DNA from 3 places in the Pseudarthrobacter sp. TRD_SC_9 genome. Region 2 is predicted to be linked to each of the others. Evidence: riboswitches for the same ligand, from Rfam matches in the RefSeq annotation. Region 2 holds a riboswitch; each other region holds the start of a gene.
The links. A riboswitch is a leader RNA that binds a small molecule or an ion and turns the genes downstream of it on or off. The one in region 2 is predicted to bind S-adenosylmethionine.
Positions count from the first base shown of each region.

Region 1: it holds a riboswitch for S-adenosylmethionine, as region 2 does, so the genes downstream of both, ACWA13_RS11925 (aminotransferase class V-fold PLP-dependent enzyme) here and metX (homoserine O-acetyltransferase MetX) in region 2, are expected to answer to the same signal.
Region 3: it holds a riboswitch for S-adenosylmethionine, as region 2 does, so the genes downstream of both, ACWA13_RS16525 (DUF1737 domain-containing protein) here and metX (homoserine O-acetyltransferase MetX) in region 2, are expected to answer to the same signal.

Region 1 is NZ_CM143956.1:2,556,441-2,561,646, forward strand. It holds gene rsgA (ribosome small subunit-dependent GTPase A) at 1-654, shown strand, start outside; gene hisN (histidinol-phosphatase) at 710-1,522, shown strand; SAM riboswitch class IV at 1,625-1,738, shown strand; gene ACWA13_RS11925 (aminotransferase class V-fold PLP-dependent enzyme) at 1,773-3,149, shown strand; gene ACWA13_RS11930 (class I SAM-dependent methyltransferase) at 3,217-3,975, shown strand; gene ACWA13_RS11935 (metal-dependent transcriptional regulator) at 4,006-4,722, shown strand; gene ACWA13_RS11940 (fluoride efflux transporter FluC) at 4,722-5,150, shown strand; gene ACWA13_RS11945 (fluoride efflux transporter FluC) at 5,147-5,206, shown strand, end outside.
Region 2 is NZ_CM143956.1:1,431,757-1,436,962, reverse strand. It holds gene ACWA13_RS06735 (DMT family transporter) at 1-14, opposite strand, end outside; gene ACWA13_RS06730 (RNA-binding S4 domain-containing protein) at 48-305, shown strand; gene ACWA13_RS06725 (alpha/beta hydrolase) at 356-1,006, opposite strand; gene ACWA13_RS06720 (SGNH/GDSL hydrolase family protein) at 1,084-1,932, shown strand; gene ACWA13_RS06715 (hypothetical protein) at 1,994-2,473, shown strand; gene metX (homoserine O-acetyltransferase MetX) at 2,508-3,647, opposite strand; SAM riboswitch class IV at 3,661-3,774, opposite strand; gene ACWA13_RS06705 (bifunctional o-acetylhomoserine/o-acetylserine sulfhydrylase) at 3,859-5,175, opposite strand.
Region 3 is NZ_CM143956.1:3,513,784-3,518,989, forward strand. It holds gene ACWA13_RS16515 (DUF3618 domain-containing protein) at 1-519, shown strand, start outside; gene ACWA13_RS16520 (MarR family winged helix-turn-helix transcriptional regulator) at 516-1,205, shown strand; SAM riboswitch class IV at 1,451-1,565, shown strand; gene ACWA13_RS16525 (DUF1737 domain-containing protein) at 1,579-1,884, shown strand; gene ACWA13_RS16530 (rhodanese-like domain-containing protein) at 1,881-2,291, shown strand; gene ACWA13_RS16535 (O-succinylhomoserine sulfhydrylase) at 2,292-3,500, shown strand; gene ACWA13_RS16540 (DUF1905 domain-containing protein) at 3,497-3,856, opposite strand; gene ACWA13_RS16545 (glutamate--cysteine ligase 2) at 3,856-5,130, opposite strand; gene ACWA13_RS16550 (UDP-N-acetylglucosamine 1-carboxyvinyltransferase) at 5,163-5,206, opposite strand, start outside.

The DNA of each region.
Region 1 (5,206 bases), 1.1 Mb from region 2:
GCCGGAATCGACCCCCTTCTGCTGGTCACCAAAGCCGACGTCAAGGATCCTGCCGGGCTGCTCTCCAACTACGAGCACCTGGACTTCCCGGTGATCATCAGCCGCACAGCCGACACCGATGCCTCCGGAATCGATGCCCGATCCGATGACGGGCTCTCAGCCAAACTGGATAAAAGGGCAGTCGCTGAACTCCGCGCCCATCTGGACGGCAAAGTGACGGTAATGCTGGGGCACTCCGGAGTCGGCAAATCCACCATGGTCAACGCCCTCACGGGCGCTGAGCGCGCCACCGGCGGCGTAAACGCGGTCACGGGCCGCGGACGCCATACATCGTCCTCGGCGTTGGCGCTAAAGCTCGCCGACGCCCCGCCCGGGAGCTGGATCATTGACACTCCTGGTATCCGTTCCTTTGGGCTCGCCCACGTTGATCCGGACCGCATCCTCACCGCTTTCCCCGATCTTGAACCCGGCACCGAAGGGTGTGGCCGTGGCTGCAAACACAGGGACACCACTGATTGCGGCCTGGACCCCTATGTTGCAGCCGGCCTGGCCGGACCATCCGGGCCCGCCCGGTTGGCGTCCCTACGGCGCCTGCTGGGCGTCGACCCACGCCTGGAGGGCCAGGAATCCAAGGAGCTGGGGAGCGTCGGCTGATGCCGCCGATCGCAATCTCCCGGGTTCGCCCTCATTTTGCCGGTAGCTTGTAACCATGATCCAACCCTCTTCGAGCTACAACGATGACCTGCGCCTTGCCCACGTACTGGCCGATTCGGTCGATGACCAGACGATGAGCAGGTTCAAGGCCCTGGACCTTAAGGTCGAGACCAAGCCGGACCTGACACCCGTTACGGATGCGGACAAAGCGGCTGAAGAAGCCATCCGGGGACAGCTTTCGCGCTCCCGGCCCCGTGACGCTGTACTGGGTGAGGAGTTCGGCAGCAGTGGGCACGGCTCCCGGCGCTGGATCATTGATCCCATTGACGGGACGAAGAACTTTGTCCGTGGCGTCCCGGTCTGGGCCACGCTTATTGCCCTGGTTGATGATGGTGAGCCCGTTGTAGGCCTTGTTAGTGCTCCGGCCCTGGGCAAGCGCTGGTGGGCCGCCAAGGGAGCGGGCGCGTACATGGGCCGCTCCCTCGCTTCCGCAACGCGGCTGCGCGTCTCCAACGTTTCCACGCTCGCGGACGCCTCGCTGTCCTACTCGAGCCTGGGCGGCTGGAAGGAGCGCGGCAACCTGAACGAGTTCCTGGCACTGACCGAGGATGTCTGGAGGACGCGGGCCTTTGGTGACTTCTGGTCCTACTGCATGGTTGCCGAGGGCGCTGTGGACATCGCGTGCGAACCCGAACTTAATCTCTACGACATGGCCGCTCTGGTCCCGCTCGTCGTCGAGGCGGGTGGCCGGTTCACCTCCTTGGAGGGTGAAGACGGTCCGTTCGGTGGAAATGCGCTGGCCACCAACTCGATCCTGCACTCTGAAGTCCTCAAGCGTCTGAATCCCGACGTCGACGACCTCCTCTGAGGCACTTGGCGCTCGTAAAATCCCGTAACAAACACGGTAATAAAGCGGCCAACGGCCAGCCGGGGTTTTTACCCGGCTGGCCGTTGTTCTAGTCTTCTTACAGGTCACGAGTGCCAGCGCTAAACCCCGGTTTGCTGGCCGGCAACCCTCCATTCGCGGTGGGGTGCCCCGGGTGACGACCGGGCCGGTCCGGAGCGGACACGGCAAGCGCGGATTCCCTGCATTGGGCATCCTGAGTTTGTGAGGACCCATGACTGCTGTCACCTTTTCCCCCGTTAGCAACTCCCTGGCTGCGCGCCCGCTGGCCGCCGTCACCGGCGCCGAGATCCAGGCTCCGCTGATCCAGGGCGGTCACGTACGCTATGCCAACCTCGACTATGGCGCCTCTGCCCCCGCCTTGTCGGTGGTTTCGGCCTACCTGAACGAGATCCTGCCGTACTACGCGAGTGTCCATCGGGGTGCCGGCTATGCCTCGCAGATCAGCACCTCGGTCTACGAGAATGCCCGCAACATCGTCCGCGACTTCCTGGGAGGGCGGTCCGACGACGCCGTCATCTTTACCCGGAACACTACTGACTCCCTGAACCTGCTGGCTGGCTGCCTGCCGGTAGTGGATGGCCGGACCGTAGGCGAAGTCCTGTACCTGGACATCGAGCACCATGCCAACCTCCTTCCCTGGCAGGGTGTCCCGCACCGCAGCGTGGTGGCCGGGCACACCATTGCCGGCACCATCGAAGCGCTCCGGCACGAACTGGCCCAGGGCGACGTCAGCCTTCTTGCCGTCACCGGCGCCTCCAACGTCACCGGTGAAGTCCTGCCTATCACCGAACTCGCCGCGCTGGCGCACGAATACGGTGCCAGGATCGTGGTGGACGCTGCGCAACTGGCGCCGCACCGCCGGATCGACATTGAAACGTCCGACGTCGATTACCTCGCCTTCTCCGGCCACAAACTGTACGCACCGTTCGGTTCGGGCGTCCTGATCGGCCGGCCGGACTGGCTCGACGCGGGCACCCCTCACCTCGCCGGCGGCGGAGCAGTCAGCGAGGCCCGGCTCGATGGTGTCAGCTGGACCACAGGACCTGCCCGGCATGAGGGCGGCTCCCCCAACGTCCTTGGCGCTGCCACCCTTGCCCGCGCCACCCAGGTGTTGGCTGCCATCGACCCTGCGCTGGTGAGCTCGCACGAGGCTGCCATCCGGGAGCACCTTGTTCAGGGCCTGAAGGCGATCGACGGTGTCACCGTTCACCACATCTTCGAGGACAGCGCTGACACAATCGGCGTCGTGAATTTCTCCGTGGAAGGCTACGACGCCGGACTGGTGGCTGCATACCTGTCCGCAGAGCATGGCGTTGGGCTGCGCGACGGCCGGTTCTGCGCCCACCCCCTGCTCAAGCGCCTTGGCCTGCCCTCGGGCTCGTTGAGGGCCAGCTTCGGGCTCGGTTCCCGGCTGGAGGACGCCGAACGCCTTGTTGCCGGTATTGATGCGCTCCGCAGCACGGGGCTGGGCTGGGACTATGTGGTGGATTCGGGCCGCTGGGTTCCCGCTAACGACTCCCGCACCTATCCGCACTGGGCACCCAACACCCCCGGCACAGCGGGAGCAGCGCCCTGCTCCGTTGACTGAACTGCAGCACCGGCCTGCGGTAAATTCGTAGGACTGGCAGTTTAGTCAAGCACGAAGGAGACATCCGTTGGCACGGGGCGGACCCAAGCTGGAGCAAGGCCGACGCCGGGAACTTGGCCAAAGCTTCCGGGACGGCGGCGAGCACTACCACCGCGTCCGGCCCGGTTATCCATCGGCGGCCGTTGACTGGCTGATTCCGGCGGCGGCGCGGGACGTCGTTGACATTGGCGCAGGAACGGGAAAATTCACGGCCCTGCTGCTGGAACGGGGACTACAGGTCACCGCTGTTGATCCTTCCGCCGACATGCTGGCCCAACTGCACCGGTCCTGCCGGGGAGCATTGGCGTGCCTTGGACCGGCAGAAGCCACCGGCCTGCCGGACCTGGCTTTCGACGTCGTGAGTGCGGCGCAGGCCTGGCATTGGGTGGATGCCGTGGCGGCAAGCACGGAGGCCGCCCGCATCCTGCGGCCGGGGGGAACACTTGCCCTGATCTGGAATCAGCTGGATACCACTGTCCCCTGGGTCCATCGGCTTTCCCGCATCATGCACGCCGGCGACGTCCTCAAGCCGGATTTCCGGCCGGCCGTGGGCCGCGAGTTCCGGGACCTTGAGGGCCGGCAGGTCCGCTGGGAGGATGCCCTGACCACGCAGGACATCGTTGAGCTGACCAAGTCCAGGAGCTACTACCTCGCCGCTGCCGATGCCACCCGCACCAAAGTGCTGGCCAACCTGGACTGGTACCTGCACGAACACCTGGGACATTCCCGCGACGACGTGCTGGGCCTTCCCTATGTAACGCAGGCCTGGCGTGCCATCAAGGCCTGATGGCAGGCCCGGAAGAGTAGGCTTGATCCCGTGAAACCCACCGCGCCGTCATCGTCCATCGAGGACTACGTCAAGGTTATCTACTCCTTTACCGAATGGCAGGACAAGCCCATCACGTCCTCCCAGCTGGCACAGCGGCTGGGCGTAGCCAACTCCTCGGTTTCCGAGATGGTCCGCAAACTCAAGGACCAGGGCCTGGTGGACCACCAGCCTTACAGCGCCATCACCCTCACCGGGGAAGGGTTGCGGCTGGCTTTGTCCATGGTCCGGCGGCACCGGCTGATCGAAACCTACCTGGTCCGCGAGCTGGGCTACAGCTGGGACGAGGTGCACGACGAAGCTGAGCAGCTGGAGCACGCTGTCTCTGACACTTTCATTGAGCGCATGGCGGCCAAACTGGGCAACCCGGACCGGGATCCCCATGGCGATCCCATTCCCGGCGCCGACGGACTTGTCAGGATGCCCAAGGCTCTTTTGATGAACGAGCTCGATGCCGGTCATAGCGGCCGGATCACCCGGATCAGCGACGACAACCCTGAGTTGCTCCGCTATCTGGCAGCCGAAAACATCAACCTCGATTCCGATGTTGAGGTGGTGGGCCGGAAACCGTTCGGCGGGGCCTTGATAGTCCGAATTGGCAGCCGCGGGGAATACCGCGATTTCGACCTCCCCGAGGAAGTTGCCTCTGCGCTCTGGGTACACAGTGATGCACCCCATCAGGGCTGCCTGGTGGGGACGGCAGGGTGATGCCCGCCCGCTGGCCAACGCCCAAGGCATGGCTTGCGGTAGCGGCCGGCGGTATCGCAGGCACCGAACTCCGCTATGGACTGAGCCTGCTGTTTCCAGAGCAGGCGGGCACCATCCCATGGACAACGCTGGTGGTAAATGTGGCGGGCAGCTTTGTCCTGGCGTTCCTCACCACCCTATGGATGGCCCGGCCACACACCTCGTTCTGGCTTCGGGCCGGGCTCGGCCCCGGGCTTTTGGGATCCTTCACCACGTTCTCCGCAGTCGCCTACACCCTTAACTCGCTCGCATTGAGCGGGGCCTACCTGCCCATGCTCGGGTACCTGGTGCTGTCCCTGGTTTTGGGCCTCGGTGCGGCTGCGGCCGGGTGGCGGATCGGCCATGCAGTACCCGTCGGCATGCTGCGGACGGACGGAAGCAAAAGATGACGGCGGCTGTCCTGGTGGGCGCCCTGGGCATGCTGGGCGCATTACTGCGCTTCGCC
Region 2 (5,206 bases):
GCACGCGCGGTCACGGGCGGGACCAGGTCTCGGGCATGATGGTTTGTATGGGCATGGATGAAGACACCAACGAAGTAAACACGACTGAAGAAATTCCTCTGCGGGACAATATGATCCGGCTTGGCCAACTGCTGAAGCTGGCTGACCTGGTGGAAGACGGCGTGGAAGCGGCCGAGCTGATAAAAAACGGGCTGGTGAAGGTCAACGGCGAGATCGATGAGCGGCGCGGCCGTCAGCTGCACGACGGCGATACCGTCACTGTCAACGGCCGGACGGTGCGTGTCACCGCTCCCGCCGCGGACTGACCCGTCATCCCGGCGGAGAAGGCACTGCCTCCCCTGCCGGGCCGCCGTCGTCAGGGTTTCAGGACCTCGTGTGTGAGGAACTCCGACACGTGGCCGATTTCCTGCTGGTTGATGCCGTGCCACATGCCGGTGTACAGCACTTTGGTGAGCTTTACGTGGTTCCGGACCCAGCCCATGGTGTATTCGATCTTGTCCGGCGTGATCACCGGATCCTGCTGGTCCCGGCCCCAGAATAATGGCACCCTTCCGTCCAGTTGGTCGTCGTGGAAGTCAGTATCCCCGCCTGCATTCACCACGAACCCGGAAAGTCCGACGACGGCGGCATAGTTTGTGGGCCGGAAGCGCAGCAGCGTGGTGGCCATGGCCATGCCCATCGAGAATCCGAGCAGGGTCACTGAGGGGTGGTTGCCCCTGACAGTATCCAGCCAGTCCTGCACGTGCTCTGTTGCCTTTTTCACTGCGTCTAACGAGTAGTCCACGTTGCCTGTCAACGGGAACCAGGTAAATCCTGCGCCCATGGCTATGGGCGCCCGCACTGAGGCGACGGCGAACCCGGCGGGAAGCATGTCCACGAGGCTCAGCAAGTCGTGTTCATTGGCACCATAACCGTGCAGCAGCACCAGCAGGGGCTTCCCTGCGCGGTCCGCCTCCGGCTGGGACCACACAACAACTGGATCAGGAAATACGTGGGCGTTTGTCATGGTTCCCATTCTTACAGTTACCCGCCGGTAACAACCTACGGTGGCGTAGCTTGAAGTGTAGAAGGCAGGATAGGGGCGTGAGTGATTTGGAAGCCATCCCAACCCATCCCTGGGGCCGCTACGTTGCCCTCGGGGATTCCTTTACGGAAGGGATCGGCGATCCCGACCCTTCCCGGCCCGGAGCGTATCGCGGCTGGGCCGATCGTGTGGCAGAGGAACTCAGCAGGGGCCATGAAGACTTCGCCTACGCAAACCTGGCTGTCCGCGGGCGCCTGCTGCAGCAGATTGTGGACCAGCAGCTGGCGCCCTGTCTCGCGCTGAAGCCGGATCTGGTGACGGTTTCTGCCGGCGGGAACGACCTCATCCGGCCCGGCGGCGATCCTGACGCCCTGGCCGCGAAGCTGGACTCGGTGGTGCAAATCCTGGCCACGACCGGCGCCACCGTGGTCCTGTTCAATGGCCCCGACACCGGATCATCGGTGTTGAGCCGGGTCCGCAGCAAGGTGGCGATTTATAACGAGAACCTGCGCACCGTCGCCGCGCGCCACGACGCAGTCATTGCCGATATGTGGTCACTGCGCCAGTTGGCCGATCCGCAGATGTGGGACGCCGACCGGCTGCACTTCTCCCCCTTGGGCCACCACACTATTGCGGCCATGGTGCTGGATTCGCTGAACGTCCAGCACTCGCTGGAGCCGCTGGCACCGAAGCCGCTGCCACCGCGCAGCTGGCGGGAAGCCCGTTCCAATGACCTCGTCTGGGCCAGGGAGTACTTTGTCCCATGGGTGGTCCGGAGGCTACGGAACCGTTCCTCCGGTGACGGCATCAGCGCAAAACGCCCGACGCCGGGCCCGGTCTTTGGTCCGGGTGTTCCCCTGGGTTCGGGGGAAGGCCCGAAGGGAACCGACGAGGTGGCTCACCGCTGAAAGGCTCCGGAATAGTTCTGCGGGACTAAACTGGGAGTACACCGATGAGAGGTCAGGCACCGTGAGTTCCCTGTTTTTCTGGATTATTATCCTGTCCATCCTGATCCCGTTCCTGATGCGCTGGTACCGGCGCTCCACCAAGGGCCGGAACGAGCGGTACTTCGGCGGGCCCGGCGCTCCCAGCGAATTCGGCGGCCCGGGCACCGGCACCGGCGCCCCCGGGCAGCCCCAGCACCGGGACGGCTACACGCAGCAGGACTACTTCGCAGGTCCCTACCGGCAGATCCAGCCCCGGCAGGACCTGCCGCCCATCATTCCCGCGTGGCAGGATGCGCCGGCGGCTGAACAGCTTCCCCCACAGCAGGCCACGCCCAATCCACGGGACTCCCAGCCGCCCGTTGCGCCGCCGACTCCCGCTGTTCCGTCCGCTCCACAGGGCTACCGCGCCCGGAAGCTGGCGGAGCTGGATGCGAAGTTCAGTGCCGGTGAACTGGCCATGGAGGACTACATGGCCCAGCGTGACGAAATCATGAAGGGCTAGCGGACCGTTCCTGCCGCCTTGGGCCTGGGCCGGCTTAGGCCGAGAGATGCTTCCGGAGCTCCCGGTCCAGCTGGCCAATCTCCGTCAGGAAGCCGTCATGCCCAATGGGCGCTGAAATGACATGCACCGGAACATCGCCAGGCAGCGCCCCGGCGAGTTCCTGGGACTGCGCCGGGAAATACAGCCGGTCGGAATCCACGGTGGCAATGAAGAATTTGGCAGTCACCCGCCGCAGGACATCCGGCAGGGCGCCCCTTCCCCGGCAGATATCGTGGCTCATCAAGGATTCGGTGATGACGATGTAGCTGTTAGCGTCGAACCGCTTAACCAGCTTCGTTCCCTGGTGGTCAAGGTAGCTTTCCACCTGGTAGCGGCCCCGCTCCCCCAACGCCTGCTGTTGCAGGGGAGATTCCGACTCCTGCGCCTCCCGCCCGAACCTGGTGTCAAGTTCCAGTGCCGAACGGTAAGTGATGTGGGCGATCCTGCGTGCCAGAGCCAACCCGGCTTCGGGCTGCGCACCGTTGTAGTAATCGCCGCCCCTGAAGTGCGGATCCTGGCGGATGGCAAGCGTCTGCGCCTGGGCAAAAGCGATCTGTTCGGCCGTGCTGGCCGCTCCGATGGAAATGACGCCGCAGCGCTGTACCCGCTGCGGGTACGTCACTGCCCATTCCAGGGCGCGGGCGCCTCCCATGGATCCGCCAATCACGGCGTACCAGGAATCGATCCCCAACTGGTCCGCCAACCGGGCTTCCGCCTCGGTGCTGTCACGCAGGGTTATCAACGGAAAGCGGGAACCCCAGGGTTTACCGTCCGGAGCAGGCGATGCGGGGCCCGTAGATCCGTAGCAACCGCCCACAATGTTGACCGACACAACGAAGAAACGGTCCGTATCAACCGGCGCCCCGGGACCGGCAAGCTGCTCCCACCAGCCTTCTTCGTCGCTGCCGCCCCGGGTGACGTGGGTGCTGCCGGTCAGGGCATGCTCGATGAGGACGGCGTTGCTTCGGTCCTCATTGAGCCGGCCCCAGGTTTCGTAAGCCAGGATGACGTCCGGGAGGTGGCCTCCGCCTTCGAGGTCCAGCCCGCCGATGGAGTGGTAACGGAGGGTCCCGTCAAGCTGCCCGGCGGCGGGTGCTGCGCCGGCAGCGGCAGTGCGGGAGACGGTAATCGTCATGAGTGGAGCCTTTTCTTCGCGATTGCCTGGCGTCGGCTGACGTCAGGCCAGGTCTTCACCCGGGGCACCCCGCCGCGAAGGAGGGTTGCCGGCCAGCAAGCCGGGGCTGTTGCTGGCACTCATGACCTGCCACGATTGTACGAAACGCGGCAGCAAAAAGGCGAAGCGTATGACGTTTTTGACGTACGCTCCGCCTTTCCGCTGCGGGAACTCAGGCTTCCTTGGCTGCCCTGAAGCCGGACTCAAGGTCCGCGAGGATGTCGTCGATGTGCTCCAGGCCCACCGAAAGCCTGACCAGTCCAGGGGTCACCCCGGCTACGGCCTGCTGCTCCGGGGAAAGCTGGCTGTGGGTTGTCGATGCCGGATGGATCACCAGGGAGCGTACGTCGCCGATGTTTGCCACGTGGGAGTGCAGCTCCAGCGCATCAACAAAGGCCTTGCCTGCCTCGGCCCCACCGGCAAGGTTGAAGGCGACGATTGCGCCGGTTCCGCGCGGACCGTATTTCTGCCCGCGCTCGAACCACGGGCTGGACGGCAGCCCGGCATAGGCGACCGATTCGACGTCGGACCTCGCCTCCAGCCAGTTCGCCACGGCGGTGGCGTTGGCGACATGGCGTTCCACGCGCAGGCTCAGCGTCTCCAGCCCCTGGGCAATGAGGAAGGCGTTGAACGGAGCCACAGCGGAACCGAGGTCGCGGAGTAATTGGACGCGGGCCTTGAGGATGTAGGAGAGGTTGGCGCCGAGGATGCCGTTGACGCCGAGATCACGGGCGTACACCAGGCCGTTGTAGCTGGGGTCCGGGGTGTTGAATCCGGGGAAGCGTTCAGGATCCTTGCTGAAGTCGAAGTTCCCGGAATCGACGATGACGCCGGCGATTGCTGTGCCGTGCCCGCCGAGGTATTTGGTGGCGGAATGCACCACGATGTCGGCGCCCCATTCGATGGGACGGATCAGGTAGGGCGTGGAGAGGGTGTTGTCCACGATGAGCGGAACCCCGGCGGCATGCGCCACTGCAGCGACACCTTCGATGTCCAACACGTCCTGGCGGGGATTGGACACAACCTCACCGAAGAAGAGCTTGGTGTTGTCCTGGACGGCGTCGCGCCACTGGTCCAGGTTGTCCGGATCCTCTACGAACGTCACGGAGATGCCGAAGCGCTTGAGCGTGTGCGCCAGGAGGTTGTAAGTGCCGCCGTAGAGGCTGGGACTGGCCACGACGTGATCGCCGGCCTCGGCGACGTTGAGGATGGCAAAGGTTTCCGCCGCCTGGCCGGAACTCAGCAGCAAGGCGCCAAGACCGCCTTCCAGGCTGGCGATACGCTGTTCGACCGCGTCCTGGGTGGGGTTTCCGATCCGGGTGTAAATGGGTGCAAGCTCGCTGAGGGCAAAGCGGTTGGCCGCGCTCTCGGCGGACGGGAAGACGAACGAGGTGGTCTGGTAGATGGGCAGTGCCCTGGCGCCGGTTGCGGCGTCCGGCTCCTGGCCTGCGTGGATCTGGCGGGTTTCGAAGGACCATGCATTGGACATTGAAGCTCCTGGAGAATGCCCGGTCCCCTCA
Region 3 (5,206 bases), 1.8 Mb from region 2:
AAGGTCAAAAGCTCTGTGATGGGCACGGTGTCCGGGGTGAAGGAAAAGATCATGGGCGCCGCCGACTCCGGCACAACCCATGCGGGCGACGCTCTGAGCAGCACAGGCGACAGCCTTCACGGAGCCAAGGAGAACGTATCCGCCAGAATTTCCGACGCCGGCACGGCAATCTCCGACGCACCCGCCCAGGCCAGGGCGCAGGCCCAGGGCAACCCGTTGGCCGCCGGCCTGGTCGCCTTCGGTGCCGGGATGCTCATCTCTGCCCTGATCCCGGCCAGCCAGAAAGAGCGCGAAGCAGCGGACCAACTCAAAACCGCTGCTCAGCCCCTGGCTGAAAAGGTCACCGACGTGGCCAAGGACATGGTTCAGGATCTGAAAGAGCCGGCCCAGGAAGCTATGGACCGGCTGAAGACCAGTGCTGCCGAGGGCGTGGAGAACGTCAAGGCCGAAAGCCAGGACGCTGCCGCCGACGTCAAACACCGCGCCGTCGACGCCAAGGACAACGTCCAGAACCCGTGAGCGGGCAGGACAGGATTCCGGAACAGCCCCGCAACCCTGCGGGGCTGTCCCCGGATCCGGAATCGCCAGTTCCCGCCGGTGGTCCGCGGCACATGAATGCGCCCCGCCCTTGGCCGGAGCAGTGGGCCACCCACCGACTGGTGGGCATCGCAGCACGGCTCACCGAGCGCAGGCTTAACCGCCAGCTTGCCCGCCTTAAGCTCACCAAAGGGGCGCTGGATGTCCTGGAGGCAGTGGCAGAACTTGAACCGGCCACTGCAACAGATATGGCGGAACTCCTCTGCGTGAGCCGGCAAAGCCTGGGCAAAGTCCTCCAGCGCCTTCAAGGGCTCGGGTTTCTTGCCAGGGAACCTGCAGCAGACGGGCGAAGTGCCAACATCCGTCTTACCTCAACAGGACGGGCTGTCCTCTCCACCGCTGAGAACCTGGTCCAGGAACTATCTGAAACCGAAGGCCGATCGGAGATTGAGTTCCGCAGGCAACTCGAGCAACACATCACAAAACTCAGGAACACTGAGCACCAGCCTCTCCCCAGGGCCGGCTTTCATGGGCCCAGCCTGTCCAAGAGCAACGTGCAACCGCGCAACGTCAACGCACACCTCAGCGAAACCGGAGTACACCAATGGCTGCAACGAACCGGACAACCGGGCCCAAGACCAACCTCCAAAAATCAGCCTAGGCAGTAGGAGAGTAGGAGCGGTTTCCTGCTGGTAGGAGTTCTCATCCTTAGCTCCCGGCTGCTGGGCCCGATGGTTGGAATACCCGAATAAACCGCCCGAGCCGCGAGGGCCTGAGGCCGGTATTGCGCCGGGTTCAGGCCCTCGTGGTTTGCCTTCCACGGGGATCCCCAGCCGTTCAACTCCCCGACGGTTACGCAACATGACGACGTCCGGGCGGTCCGGCGTGCGGCGGAGTGTTACGTTTTTTGGTGAGTAATGAGTACCGGTGCCAAGCCCTGACTGTCCGGTCGGCAACCCTCCCTTTCGCGGCGGGGTGCCTCAGGTGAATACTCGGCATATCGACCATTCGAGCTGCAAGCGCGAGAGAAGGAGATCCGTCATGTCTGACGCACCTGCCCCTGACCAAAATTCCGTTCAAAAGGCTGAGGAAAAGCTCGCCTACCGGTTGATCACCGGCCCGGACGACCGTGCCTTCTGTGAACGCATTTCCGCCGCGCTTGCCGAAGGTTACGTATTGCATGGCAGCCCAGCCGCCACGTGGAACGGCGCCAGCGTGATCGTAGCCCAGGCTCTGCTGCTGCCAGTAGCGATCGCCAGCGCGGATGCCGCCGTCGCCACCGCTGTGGATCAGCTGGGCGCTGGGGACTTCAGCGAAGCGGACATTGCCGGCGGTGGCCACGCATGAGCCACGCAGGCGATCTCACACCGCAGGAGGCGTGGGCCAAACTCGAGGCCGGCGCCGTCCTGGTGGACGTCCGCACGGAAGGCGAGTGGGCACACATCGGCATTCCGGACACCAAGTCCACGGAGAACGATCCCATCTTCATCCAGTGGACCTTCGCCGGTGGTATCCCCAATCCGGAGTTCATCAGCGAACTGCAGCAACTTGCCCCGGAGGAGGCCGGCGTCGAACTTGTTTTCCTGTGCCGCTCCGGCGTCCGATCGGCAGCAGCAGCCAGCGCCGCCGCGCAGGTCGGGTTCACTTCCTATAACGTCCTGGAAGGGTTCGAAGGCGAGCCTGACCGCTACGGCGAGCGCACGGTCAACGGCTGGAAGAACCGCGGACTGCCCACCAACCTCGGAACGGCGTAAATGGCTTTCAATCAGGACGCGGCCGGCTGGAGCCCGGACACCCAGGCCGTGCGGGGCGGACTTGACCGCACGATGTTCCAGGAAACCACCGAGCCGGTATTCCTCAACTCAGGTTTTGTCTATGAATCCGCGGCGGCGGCCGAACGGGCGTTCACCGGTGAGGACGAACGGTTCGTCTACTCGCGCTACGGCAACCCCTCCGTGGCCACCTTCCAGGAACGCCTCCGGCTGCTCGAAGGCACCGAGGCATGCTTTGCGACGGCGTCAGGCATGTCGGCGGTCTTCACCGCCCTGGGTGCCCTGCTGGCTGCCGGAGACCGCGTCGTTGCGGCGCGTTCCCTTTTTGGCTCCTGCTTTGTCATCCTGAACGAAATCCTGCCGCGCTGGGGTGTAGAGACGGTATTCGTTGACGGACCGGATCTGGAGCAGTGGCGCCAGGCCCTGTCCGTGCCCACCACCGCCGTCTTCTTCGAATCCCCCTCCAATCCCATGCAGGAGATTGTGGACATCGCAGCCGTCAGCGAACTGGCGCACGCGGCGGGGGCCACAGTCGTCGTCGACAATGTTTTTGCCACACCCCTGCTGCAGCGTTGCGGCGAGCTGGGCGCGGACGTAGTGGTCTACTCCGGCACCAAGCACATTGACGGCCAGGGCCGCGTCATGGGCGGCGCCATCCTCGGGACCAAGGAATTCATCGACGGCCCGGTCAAGCAGCTGATGCGGCACACGGGCCCATCGCTGTCCTCGTTCAACGCGTGGGTGCTCACCAAGGGCCTGGAAACCATGGCGCTGCGGGTCAACCATTCCTCCGCCACGGCGCTGCGCCTGGCTGAATGGCTGGAGCAGCAGCCGGCCGTCAGCTGGGTCAAGTACCCGCTTCTCAAGTCCCACCCGCAGCACCAGCTCGCGGCGCGGCAGATGAAGGCCGGCGGAACGGTCCTCACGCTGGAGCTTTCGACGGCGGGCGGCCGCTCCGGCAAGGACGCCGCCTTCGCGCTGTTGGACGCCTTGAAGATCATTGACATCTCCAACAACCTGGGCGACGCGAAGTCGCTGATCACCCATCCGGCGACCACTACCCACCGGGCCATGGGCCCGGAAGGCAGGGCGGCAATCGGGTTGAGCGACGGCGTAGTGCGGCTCTCCGTGGGGCTGGAAGATCCCGAGGACCTGCTGGCTGACCTGGAGCAGGCACTCAAGCAGATCTAGCGGGGTCCGGACCCGGCCGGGTACCTGAAACTGCCTGCGCCGCGGACCACCTCATCCTCATCCTCAATGGTGAGGCTGATGTCCACCTCGTCTCCGGCCATCAGACCGGCGGCGATCCGGACGGCTTTTTTCACCGGCAGCAGGTAGGAGCTGCTCTTGGCATCGGGAAAAATGGACGTCTGCCAAGTCAGGCCGGAGGCTTCTGCCATGACCTTGATCGAGCCGAATCCCTTCCGACGGCCTGCGCTTTCCTCCCTGATCTGCTTCGCAGCTTCGGGCGGCAGGGTGAGGAAATGCCAGCCGGCTTCGCCCGGGTACTGCCACAATTCCGCACGGAACGCGTACGTCGCCGCCACTAGAAAGCCAACCTCGAGTGGCTGCCCGGATTCGGCGGATCGGGGACGCGCCGGACGCGCAGCAGCTCCGGCGCGGCTTCCTCGTCCACGTCAACGGTGTCAGCCTCCAGCATGGTGAGCCTCACGGCCTGCCGCACCACGGCCCCGAGCCCGGCGTCGTCCGGATCGTCGCGTTCCAGTGCCCGGTCCCGTGCAGCGCGCTGCTCGGTGGAACCAGTCCCGCGGTTCAGGATGTCCTGGATACCGCGCCTCACCAGGCCAAGCTCACCTTGGTCCTCCAGGACCGGCTCTACGTACTCCACCAGGGCATTGACGACGTCGCTTGCCGGGGCGGGACGGAAGGTCCCAAAGTCCAGGAGATCACCCTTAATTCCCACATTGCTTGCCTGCCAGGCAGCCATCCTCAGCAGCACGGTGGGCACAGGGAGCGGGTCTACGCCGCTCCGCCATTCCCGCGCTGCGGTCTCCACGAGTGCACGGACCAGCACGGCGATCAGTGCGGCATCCGCGGAGCGCAGGCAGACGTCGGGCGCCCGCACCTCCACCGTAGGGTGGTTGCGGGAAAGCCGCGCCTCGAAGTAGATCATGCCCTCGTCCATGACCACGCCCGTTTCCATCAGGCGGGTTACCAGCCGGCGGTAAGCGGTCAGGCTTCCATGGATGGCGGACGGTCCGGATGACGGCCACCGGTACCAGGCCTGGGTGCGGTAGCTTTCGAAGCCGGTCTCGGCGCCGTTCCAGAAAGGCGAATTGGCGCTTATTGCTGTCAGCACAGCGAGCTTGTCGCGGATCCGGTCCAGCACCGCCACACCCTCCTCGGGGGATTCGATGAAGGTGTGCACGTGGAAGCCGCACGTCAGCTGTTCCTGGGCGGTCAGCCCGAAGCGTTCCAGCATGCGCGCATACCGGGGATCCGGCGTCGTGTGGCTGGTAGAGGCGAGCGGTGAGGTAGCGAGTGCCGCCACCCTTGCCCCGTGCCGTTGTGCGGCCTCGTCTGCCATGGCGCGGCCTGCCCTGATCTGGAGCAGCAGTTCCTCGTAGGTCAGGCCTGGCCGGGTCTGCGTCTCGATCTGCTCCAGCTTGAGTTCGGCACTCAGGCCAAGCTGATGGTCGTCCTCCGCCACCTCACTGGCATCGGCTGCCTCCGGTTCAGGGGCTGGACCCGAGGAGGGCGTTATGGAGCGCCCGGACAGCATCGCATCCGCAAGGGCCAGCGGCTCCCCCGTCTGCGGGTCTACGATCAGGAGCTCTTCCTCGACGCCGAAAGTACGCATGCTTCCATTGTGCTACCAGCGTCAATGCGGGATTAGTCCTGGAAGTACTCGATCTTCGCCCCGATGGTGTTCAGTC